2 regions of the Paraburkholderia kirstenboschensis genome follow, and region 2 is predicted to be linked to the other one. Evidence: riboswitches for the same ligand, from Rfam matches in the RefSeq annotation. Region 2 holds a riboswitch; the other holds the start of a gene.

Region 1 (5,031 bases), on a different replicon from region 2:
GCGCCTCACGTCTTCGAGCGCCGCGATTCGTTGCGCATCGTGTTCGAGTTCGCCGCTCAGCACGATGCGCCCGTCGCGCACTTCCACCGTGATCGTACGTTCAGGAACCGCGGCGTCCCATGCAAGCCGCCGCGTCGCTTCTTCGCCAATCTGCTCATCGCTCAGACGCGAGCCGTCCGCGCCGTCGGGGGCGGCACTGTCAGGATTGGCAAAGCCCGAAAGAGCCATGAATTTTGAAGGTCAAGACGCGGATTGCACAACACTAGCAGATGCCGCGTCTTCATGGCGGGAGGCTACTCCATCGCGCCCGCCACGGCCTGCGCCGTTGCGGCCGAGAGCGTCCAGCCCAGGTGGCCGTGCCCCGTGTTATAGAACACGCCGCGCCGTTTTCCGCGCCCGACCTTGGGCAACATGCTCGGCAGCATCGGCCGCAAGCCTGCCCACGGAATCACGCGCGCGGTCGACACCTCCGGGAAATGCCGTCGCGTCCAGTCCACTAACGGAGCAATCCGGTCGGAGCGGATATCGCGATTGAAGCCGTTGATCTCCGCCGTGCCCGCGACGCGAAAACGGTCCGCGCCGAGCCGGCTCGTCACGATCTTCGCGCTGTCGTCGAGCAGACTGACCCACGGCGCACGCTGCCTGCTCGTTTGATCGTCGAGACAGACGGTGATCGAATAGCCCTTGACCGGATACACGTTCACGTGGTCGCCGAGCATCGCCGCAAAATCGCGGCTTTTCACGCCGGCGCACACGACGATCCGCTCGAACCCGAAGCGCTGCGTCTCGCCTTCGAGGTTCACTGTGAGCGAGAAGCGCCCTTCGGCGGATTGCTCGATCGACGTGATTTCTGCATCGTAATGGAACTGCACGCCGTGGCGCACGCATGCATCGGCGAGACCGCGCGTGAACTTGTGGATGTCGCCCGTCGAATCGGACGGCGTGAAAAAGCCGCCGTAGAAATCGCCGTGCAGCGTGGGCTCGATGCGCTGCAATTCGCTCGACGTCACGGCACTGCGCTCGAGTCCGCCTTCGCGCAGCAGGTCATTGACCTTGGCCGCCGCGTCGAACTCCTTGCGCGTCTTGTAGATGTGCAGAATGCCGCGCCGTTCCAGATCGAAGTCGATGCCTTCCTGCTCGGCGATCGAAAAGAGATGCTCGCGCGCGGCGATGGCAAGCCGCACCGTTTCGACGGTATTCGCACGGTAGTGCGGAATCTGCCGCAGGAATTCGCCCATCCACGAATACTTGTGCCATGTGGGCAGGGGATTGAGCAGCAGCGGGGCGTCGCGCGTGAACATCCAGCGCAGGCCTTTCAGAACCGTGGCCGTGCTGTTCCACACTTCTGCATTGCTGGCCGATAGCTGGCCTCCGTTGGCGAACGAGGTTTCCATCGCCGCATAGCGGTGACGTTCGAACACGGTGACGTGGTGGCCGCATTGCGCGAGGGCGTGCGCGGTCGTAACGCCGGTAATGCCGGCGCCGATAATGGCGATTCGTGACATGACATGGTCCAGAGTAGTTGAGCATCACCGGGTTCGATTTCATGCGAAACCGGTGCCGATGCCCCATCTGTCCATGTACCTGAGAGTTTCTTCCCGGCGCTGCGCGAAAGCGCTGGCCGTGTGCGGGAATCCCCTTCGGTGGGCGCGCGCGGCGCCGCTCTCCAGATGTTCCTGCTGCGCGGTCCTTTTGCCTGAGAGTTTCCGGGGCGGTTGCTCCGTCGGCGTCGCCCTGCCTACGGACGATCTCTCCCGCGCTGCTTTGCAGAACGCCACGACGATACCGGGCAAAATTTCTTCCGGCAAGTGTTTTCTAACGGGCTAGCCGTGGTGCGTGACGCGCAACATCGACGTGTCGTAGCCGAGCGCACGCACGCGCTCGATCAATCCATCTCTCACGCTCGCGGCCGGTTTGGCTTCACGCGTCAGAACCCACAGGTAGCGCCCGCCAGGTTCGCCGACGATCGACCAGCTGTAGTCGTCGGCGCGATCCAGCACCCAGTAATTGCCGACGAAGAACGGGCCGAAGAACGACACCTTCAGCTTCGCGTTGTCCGATCCGGCTACCACCTTGGCGCGACCCTTCGAGACGTCGAGCGGCCCTTCAACGCCGTTCTTGCGGCAACTGTTGGTCACGTCGATCAGGCCGTCTTCACCCGCGGCGTAGTCGGCGGTCACCGCCTCGCAGCCTTTTTCGAAGCGGTTTTCGTAGCGCGCGAACTCGTACCAGCGGCCCACATAGCGCCCGAGGTCGACCGGTTTGGCGGGCTCGGGCACGCGCGCGTTGCCGCTCTTGCCGCCCGGAGTCAGCGCACAGGCGCCGAGCAGGCACACGGCGCCCACCGCGAGGGAGATAGCGCTCACGCGCAGGACCGACTGTGAACGCATCGGCATTGAAACACTCCGTGTCGAGAAAGACGATGAGAGAGCAGACCGCGTGCCCAGCGCAGGGTCGCGCGCCCCTGGTCCGCTGCGGCGATTCATGCGCCGTGAGGGCGCGGGCCGTTTATCATAGTGCCTACTACCAGAAAAGTGCCACCTCGCAGAGCGATGGTAAGGCGTGTTATCCACGACCACATCGGCACATGCCGCTACATCAAATGAATTCGACTCCCGACGCTCCGTCCCGTCCTGCCATTCGCGCATTGACCTTGCTAGAGGGGCGCGTGCTTGGCGTGCTCGTCGAAAAACAGCACACGGTGCCCGACAGTTATCCGCTGTCGCTCAATGCTTTGACGTTGGGCTGCAATCAGAAGACAGGCCGCTCGCCGGTAATGAATGCGACCGACGCCGAAGTGCTGACCGCGCTCGACGGTCTGAAACGCCTAAGCCTCGTGATGGAAGGCAGCAGCAGCCGCGTGCCGCGCTTCGAGCACAACATGAATCGCGTGCTCGGTCTGCCGAGCCAGTCCGCAGCTTTACTGACCACGTTGTTGCTGCGCGGCCCGCAGACGGCGGCGGAATTGCGCCTGAACAGCGCGCGCTTGCATGGCTTTGCCGATATCTCGTCGGTCGAGGCATTTCTCGACGAACTCGCCGCGAACGATCCCCCGCGTGTCGTCAAGCTGCCTCGCACGCCAGGCGAGCGCGAGAATAGATGGATGCACTTGCTGTGCGGTGAAGTGAGCTTGAGCGAGTTCGCGCAACCGGGCGGCGGCGACGAGGAAACCGTGCCGCTGTCCACGTTCGAAGCGGTGAAGGCCGAGCAGAAACGGCTTGCCGATCAGGTCAACCGCCTTCAGGCTGTGGTGCGGCGCATGGCTGCCGAACTAGGCATCGACGCGAACGATCTCGATGCTTGAGGCCGGCCGCTCAGGTGTCGGTGCCGCGGCGCGGATCGGCGGATAACGCTCGCTGTGTACGGTAAAAGTTGCGCGGCGGCACGTTCGGCGAGTCTTGTGCAAGCCGGTCGAGTTCGTCGCGAATCGCGGTCAGATAGTGGCCGTCGCGTGCGTCGGCGTCGCCCGCAAAAACCGATTCGAGCCGCCGTCGTACCGAGCCATAACGTGCGCCTGCCGCGCGATGTTTTTCTGCACGCTCCGCGTAACGCATATACGTTTGCAACGCCGACGACACCGCGGCGATCACGCTCACGAGGCCGACCAGAATCCTGATCTCCAGCGAAACCGCGTTCGTGTTCAGCGATGCAAACACCGCCGTGCCCACGAACGCTGCCAATACGGTGACAAGCCAGCCGACCTGGCGGTCGCGTGCGGACAACAGATCGGCCATGTCATAGTGGCTCATTTGCGATTCGCGCGCTCGCCGGATCCATTTCAGCAAAAGCTGCTGTTCATCGACTGGCGGCTCATAGGCTGGCAGGTTCTTCATGGGGCTCGTCAGGGCAGTTGCGTGCCGCGCGCCGCGCGCATGCACTGACGCTACTGTGCCACATGAAAGCGCGGCTTGGCGCGCTGGCTGTCAGGCGGCCTCGGCTGTGGGCCGGGCAATGCCGAAGCGCTCGTTGTGCGCGTTGCCATTCAGGTAGAAGTCGCCGATGGCGGCCTCGCGAATGATGGCCGGGTTGTGCGACGCGAGCACTCGCGCATTGCGCCAGTAGCGGTCGAAGCGCCGCGTTTCACTGGTCGCGGATGCACCGCCCACTTCGAAGAGCAGCGTGGCGGCCTGCAAGGTCTGCTCGATGGCGATCTGCTGCGCCTGAAATGTCTGAATGTCGAGGCGAATATAGGTCTCTTCGGTTGTGCGTCCTTCCTGTCGCGCGACCAATACTTCGTCGATGGCCCGCGCGAGCGACGCGCTAACACTCTGCGTCGAATAGGCGAGACTCGCAAGCCGGCCGACCACGCGATGCACGAGCGGATTGTCGCGCGGACTCGATTCGCCTGGGATACCGAAGGTTCTCGTCTTGCCTTGCGTGAAGGCTACTGCATCGCGCAGCGCGGCACGGCTGATGCCAGCCAGGTTCGCCACGTGCAGCGCCTGGTAGTACGAGGTGAGCACACTGTTGCGGCGCGGCGCTGACGCGTCGTAGCGCCGGTACACGTTCTCTCGCGTGACAGGCACATGATTGAAGCGCGCTGTGCCGCTGCCCGTCAGACGCTGGCCGAAGCCGTCCCAGTCGTCGATACGTTCCAGTCCCGGCGTGGCGGTGGCAACCAGCACGCGCACGTCGCTTTGTCCGTCGTGCGCGGTCACATCCACCCAGTCCGCGTACAGCGTGCCCGTGGTGTAGTACTTCTCCCCGTCGAGATACCACGCGCCGCCCGATTGCGTCAGACGCACGCTGTTGTTCGTGACGGCCGTGCGCTCGGCCACCGCTCCGCCGATTATCTGCCCCTGCGCGACGCGGGAGAGCCAACGGTCGCGTAACGCGTCGTCGCTATATTCCAGCAGCGATTCGATGAAGCCGCCGTGCACGCGCAGAATCTGCGGCAGGTTCGAGTCCGCTTCGCCAAGGCGCGTGACGAGCGCAAGAAATTCGCTTAGCGACACGCCTTCGCCGCCATATTGTTTCGGCACGCGCAGCTTCGTATAGCCTGCTTCGCGCAGCCATTCCACCGGTTCGTAG
Region 2 (5,031 bases):
CGGGATTCTCGAGCACGTTACGCAGGATCACCGTCGGCGTGTGGGCGTTGTAATAACCCTGGCCGATGTACGAGCGGAACACCTGGTTCTTGTCCGCGAGTTCGCGCAGCGCGGCGAGCGCTTCTGCTTCGCTCTTAGGCTGTGCGAAGGGCCCGAGCGGCAGCGCTTCCGTGCGGCGGATCGTCTTTGGAATGACGGCGTCGATCAGCGCGGCGCGCGACGTGAAGCCCAAGGCTTCGAGCATCGCTTTCTGGTCGGCCGCATCCGGGCCGATATGCCGTTCAGCGAAGGCGTCATGCACTTCGAGCGCGGCGAGCGAGAGAGGAGTGCGGTTCATCAGACGATCCGGGTGTTCGAGCTTCATGGTGTTCCTGGCGGTGCGGCTGTCCGTGCTGGACCGTCCAAGACCTGGCGCCAAGCGCCAGGTCTCCTGAAGGGTCATCCCCAAAGGGACTTTCTTCAGAGCGCGGTCCCGTGTGATTCACGAGGGACGCGCCGCACCTGTCGGGTTATAGATAAAAGTGAATCAGGCGCCGATCGACTTCGAGTACGCGTCCGCGTCGATCAAACGGTCCTGCGTCGCGTCCGAGGCCGGCTTGATCTTGAAGAGCCAGCTTTCATACGGGGCGCTGTTGACCGAATCGGGCGTGTCGGCCACGGCGGTGTTCGCTTCGATGATTTCGCCGGAAACCGGCGCGTAAATATCCGAAGCGGCTTTCACCGATTCGATCACGGCGACCGTATCGCCGGCCGTGACGGTCTTGCCCAGTTCCTGTACTTCGAAGAAGACGATGTCGCCGAGCGCTTCCTGCGCGTGGTCGGTGATGCCGACCGTCAGCGTGCCGTCCGCTTCGGTGCGGACCCACTCGTGCGATTCGGTGTATTTCAGATCGGCCGGGATGCTCATCGGATGCTCCTATGCGGTGTGATTCGATATGGACTAAAAACTGGAAAAGGACGCACGCGCCGGCTGCTTGCAGTGGTTCAATTCGCCGCGAGTACTTTGCCGTTACGCACGAACGGCAGTTTTACCACGCTTGCGGGCACCGATTTGTCACGAATTTGAACGTGAACGGTGTCGCCCGGCTGCACGCCTTTCGGCACCCGCGCGAAGGCGATGGATTCCTGCATGGTCGGGGAGAAGGTGCCACTGGTGATTTCGCCTTCGCCGTGCGGCGTGACGACTTTCTGATGCGCGCGCAGCACTCCTGCCGCCTTGCCGTTCTCCTTCAGCAGGATCAGACCGACGAACGCGGCGCGCGAGCCGTCCGCTTCCAGCCGGCTCTTGCCGACGAAATCGCGCGCGGAGGTGAGGTCGACGGTCCACGCGAGGCCGGCGTCGAGCGGCGAGATGTTGTCGTCCATATCCTGGCCGTACAGGTTCATGCCGGCTTCGAGACGCAGCGTGTCGCGCGCGCCGAGACCTGCCGGCCGCACGCCTTGTGCTTGCAACGCATTCCACAACGCGACGACGTGATCGGCCGGGACGATGATCTCGAAGCCGTCTTCGCCGGTATAGCCGGTGCGGGCGACGGTCAATTCGCCGAACGGCGTTGCTTCGACGCGCGCGGCGTTGAAGGGCTTGAGTGTTTCGGTTGCAGAGCGGATGGCCGGTACCGTTTGCCAGACCTTCTCACGCGCGTTCGGACCTTGCACGGCGACGATCGCGAGATCGCGGCGCGGCGTGATGGTCAGGCCGAAGCCGCCTTCGTTGAGTTGCTTGAACCACGCGATGTCTTTGTCGGCGGTGCCCGCGTTGACCACCACGCGGAAATGATCTTCCCCGAAGTAATAGACGATCAGGTCGTCGATCACGCCGCCGTCCGCGTTCAGCAGGCACGAGTACAGCGCGCGCCCAGGCGTTTGCAGCTTCGCGACGTTGTTGGCCAGCGCATATTCGAAGAAGGCGCGCACGCGCTCCCCGGTGAAGTCGATCACGCACATGTGCGAGACGTCGAACATGCCGGCGTCGGTACGCACGGCGCGATGTTCGTCGATCTGCGAGCCGTAGTTGACGGGCATGTCCCAGCCGCCGAAATCGACCATGCGGGCATTGAGCGCGCGATGGGTGGCGTTGAGCGGAGTGTGTTTGAGTTCGGTCATGGGGCCTCGGGCGTCTCGCGAAACAAAAAAGGCCATGCGGAGCCGCGCCTCGCGGCCTGCTGGCTGCGAGCGTGGATCTGCATGGCCCCTCTGTCCTCGATACCTGAGAGATTGCGCTGCCGTGGCGACGTTGATTTGTCACGGCGGAACGCGCGCCCCTTCGGTGGGCAGCTTGCCAGGATCTGCACGACATTGCGATGCAGACGGCTACTGCCGCTCTCCAGAGTGCGAAAAACGGCGCCTTGATGTTGCGTTGAGACGGGTTTTTCGACGCGTTCGGTCCTTTTGCCTGAGAGTTTGCGGGTGTGCCCCTTCGGCGGCGCGGCCTGCGAAATCAGCGGCCAGCGCGCTCTCCCGACGCGTGCGGCGAATGTACGCGAGGGCCGGAGGCTTGTCAAATGAACGGTTTATTCGCCGTTATTCACCCTTATCCGCCCTTATTCGCCGATCGCATGCGCCGCGCCGTCCAGTTCCTGGTTCAGCACGCGCTGTTCGTCGGCGGATAAGCCGCCGCCATGTTGCCCGGCCATCTCGTGCGCCTCGCGCCGGATCACATCGAGCCGATGATGCAACGCCTCCCCTTGCGGCGGCGGGTAATAGCCTTGGTTCACGCGATTGTCGATACGGCGGCTCAGATTTTCGATGCGGCCGTCGACTTGATGCAAGCGTTTATCGGCGATGTGTTGCGGGCTTGGGCGCGGCGCCGGTTCGGGCTGCGGTGCCACGACACAGGCGGCGAGCGAACTGAGTAATGCGCATGCGGCGAAGGCGCGGATGGGACGTGGCATGAACACTCCGTGAAGTCGTTGTGGTTTTGCTGTGCTACAGGCGTAGCAACGGATCACGGCAGACGAGCGCTGACCCGGACGGCCGGCTCATTTGTAACGTCATATTGCTTTCCGGTTTGTCAGTTTTGCCGGCGCGGCGTTCTGCGTCGCGCCGGCAACACCGCAAACCGGCAACGCCGTTCAGCGGATCCGCTGGAACGGCAGGCGCACGCCTTCGTCGGAACTGCGCGCCGCGAGCTCGATAATCGTCATCACGTCGACGGCATCTTGCGGGCTCACCGGGAACTTCACGCCGTGCTGGATCGCCTCGGCGAGCGCGATGTAGAAGCTCGCGTAATCGCCATTGCCCGTCGGCACTTCGCGCTCTACTTCGCGGTCGCCCTCCAGCACGCGCAACGTGCCTGCGGCATTGCCGGCCGCGAAGCCCTCGTCGCCCGGACGCAAGCCGGCTTTCAACTGGTCTTCCTGCGTGTCGAGCCCGTATTTCACGTAACTGCCGCGTGTGCCGTGAATGGCGAACCTCGGCGCGACGATCGCCGTCAGCGCGCTCGCGTGCAACACGATTTCGAATTCGCCGTAGCCCAACTGGATATGCACGTAGTCGGGCGCGCTCGCCTGATCGCGATGCGTGCGCACGGTTGCGGACACGGTCTGCGGCGCGCCGAACAAGGCCAGTGCCTGGTCGATCAGATGCGGTCCGAGATCGAACAGCAGGCCGCCGCCGCGCGACGCTTCCTCGCGCCAACGCTGACGTACTTCGGGTCGGAACCGGTCGAAATGCGATTCATAGTGCGTGATGCGCCCCAACTCACCGCTCGCGAGCAGATCGCGAACGGTCATGAAATCGCCGTCCCAGCGACGGTTATGAAACGGCACGAACAGCTTGCCCCGCGCGAGTGCGATGTTGGCGAGCGTGCGAGCGTCGGCGGCGCTAAGCGTGACCGGCTTGTCGACCACGACGTGCTTGCCTGCTTCGAGCGTACGGCGCGCGAGATCGAAGTGCGTGTCGTTCGGCGTGGCGATCACCACGCAGTCGATCTGCGCGAGCGCGAGCAACGCGTCGAGATCGGCCACCACTTTCGCGTGCGGATAGTCGGCGAGCGCGACCTCCGGTCTGCCGGTCGCGATGGCGGCGACGCTGGCGCGGCCGCAGTGCTCGATCACCGGCGCATGAAAGGTTGCGCCTGCGAATCCGTAACCCATCAACCCAATTTTCAGCGATGCGGACATGCGTGTCTTCCTGCAAAAACGGCGCGCCGCTTTGCCACCGCGGCGACGGCGCGCAACGCCGTCATTGTGGCATGGCCGGGACGGGGATTGCGACGGCACGCGAAGCGCCGAAGCACCGTCTTTTCTCGCGACGCGGTGGCCGCCGGTTCTATCCGCGGGATTCGTCGACTGAATCTATCCGCCGATTTCATCCGTGTTAACATCGCTCCTCTCGCGCGAACCGAGGCTCGCCGGGCGGGCTTCACAACGCGTGGCATGCATTCCCCGAGCGCACGCCGCGCGGCGTGGCGCCGGCTTCGCGACCGGCAATACTGCGCTGCGGCGCCTCGAGCGCCGCTTCCAAACGGCGAGTTTGAGAGCTCCATCTGAACAGCCGCTTTTCAACCCGCACTACCCCATCCACAGACGATGTCCGCAGGCCTGAATCCCGCTCAAAATGAAGCGGTCCGTTACCTCGACGGGCCGTGTCTCGTGCTCGCCGGCGCAGGAAGCGGCAAGACGCGCGTGATCACGCAGAAGATCGCGCACCTGATCGAGGCAAAGGGCTTCGAGCCGCGCCACATTGCGGCGGTCACGTTCACGAACAAAGCCGCGGCGGAAATGCGCGAGCGCGTGGGGAAACTGCTCGAAGGCAAGACGCTGACCACGCCCGGCAAGGAAGGCCGCAAAGTGCCCGTCAATCAGTTGACGGTGTGCACGTTTCACTCGCTCGGCGTGCAGATTCTGCGGCAGGAAGCGGAACACGTGGGCCTCAAGCCGCAATTCTCGATCATGGACTCCGACGACTGCTTCGGCATGATCCAGGAGCAGGTCGGCTCCACGGACAAGGGCTTTATCCGCAAGATCCAGTCGATCATTTCGCTGTGGAAGAACGGGCTCATCATGCCCGAACAGGCAATCGCGATTGCCG

The links. Region 2 has a riboswitch for glycine ahead of gcvT (glycine cleavage system aminomethyltransferase GcvT). Riboswitches for the same ligand answer to the same signal wherever they lie in the genome.
Region 1: another riboswitch for glycine. It lies ahead of RW095_RS21420 (D-amino acid dehydrogenase); the one in region 2 lies ahead of gcvT (glycine cleavage system aminomethyltransferase GcvT).

The regions. Positions count from the first base shown of each region.
Region 1 covers NZ_CP136512.1:2,776,861-2,781,891, forward strand. Annotated here, with positions in the region: gene RW095_RS21415 (BON domain-containing protein) at 1-228, opposite strand, end outside; gene RW095_RS21420 (D-amino acid dehydrogenase) at 294-1,505, opposite strand; glycine riboswitch at 1,675-1,767, opposite strand; gene RW095_RS21425 (lipocalin family protein) at 1,824-2,396, opposite strand; gene RW095_RS21430 (YceH family protein) at 2,603-3,304, shown strand; gene RW095_RS21435 (SLATT domain-containing protein) at 3,315-3,833, opposite strand; gene RW095_RS21440 (acyl-CoA dehydrogenase family protein) at 3,924-5,031, opposite strand, start outside.
Region 2 covers NZ_CP136513.1:2,671,332-2,676,362, reverse strand. Annotated here, with positions in the region: gene gcvP (aminomethyl-transferring glycine dehydrogenase) at 1-364, opposite strand, end outside; gene gcvH (glycine cleavage system protein GcvH) at 527-907, opposite strand; gene gcvT (glycine cleavage system aminomethyltransferase GcvT) at 985-2,103, opposite strand; glycine riboswitch at 2,184-2,337, opposite strand; glycine riboswitch at 2,371-2,469, opposite strand; gene RW095_RS34715 (hypothetical protein) at 2,541-2,891, opposite strand; gene RW095_RS34710 (oxidoreductase) at 3,072-4,121, opposite strand; gene RW095_RS34705 (UvrD-helicase domain-containing protein) at 4,530-5,031, shown strand, end outside.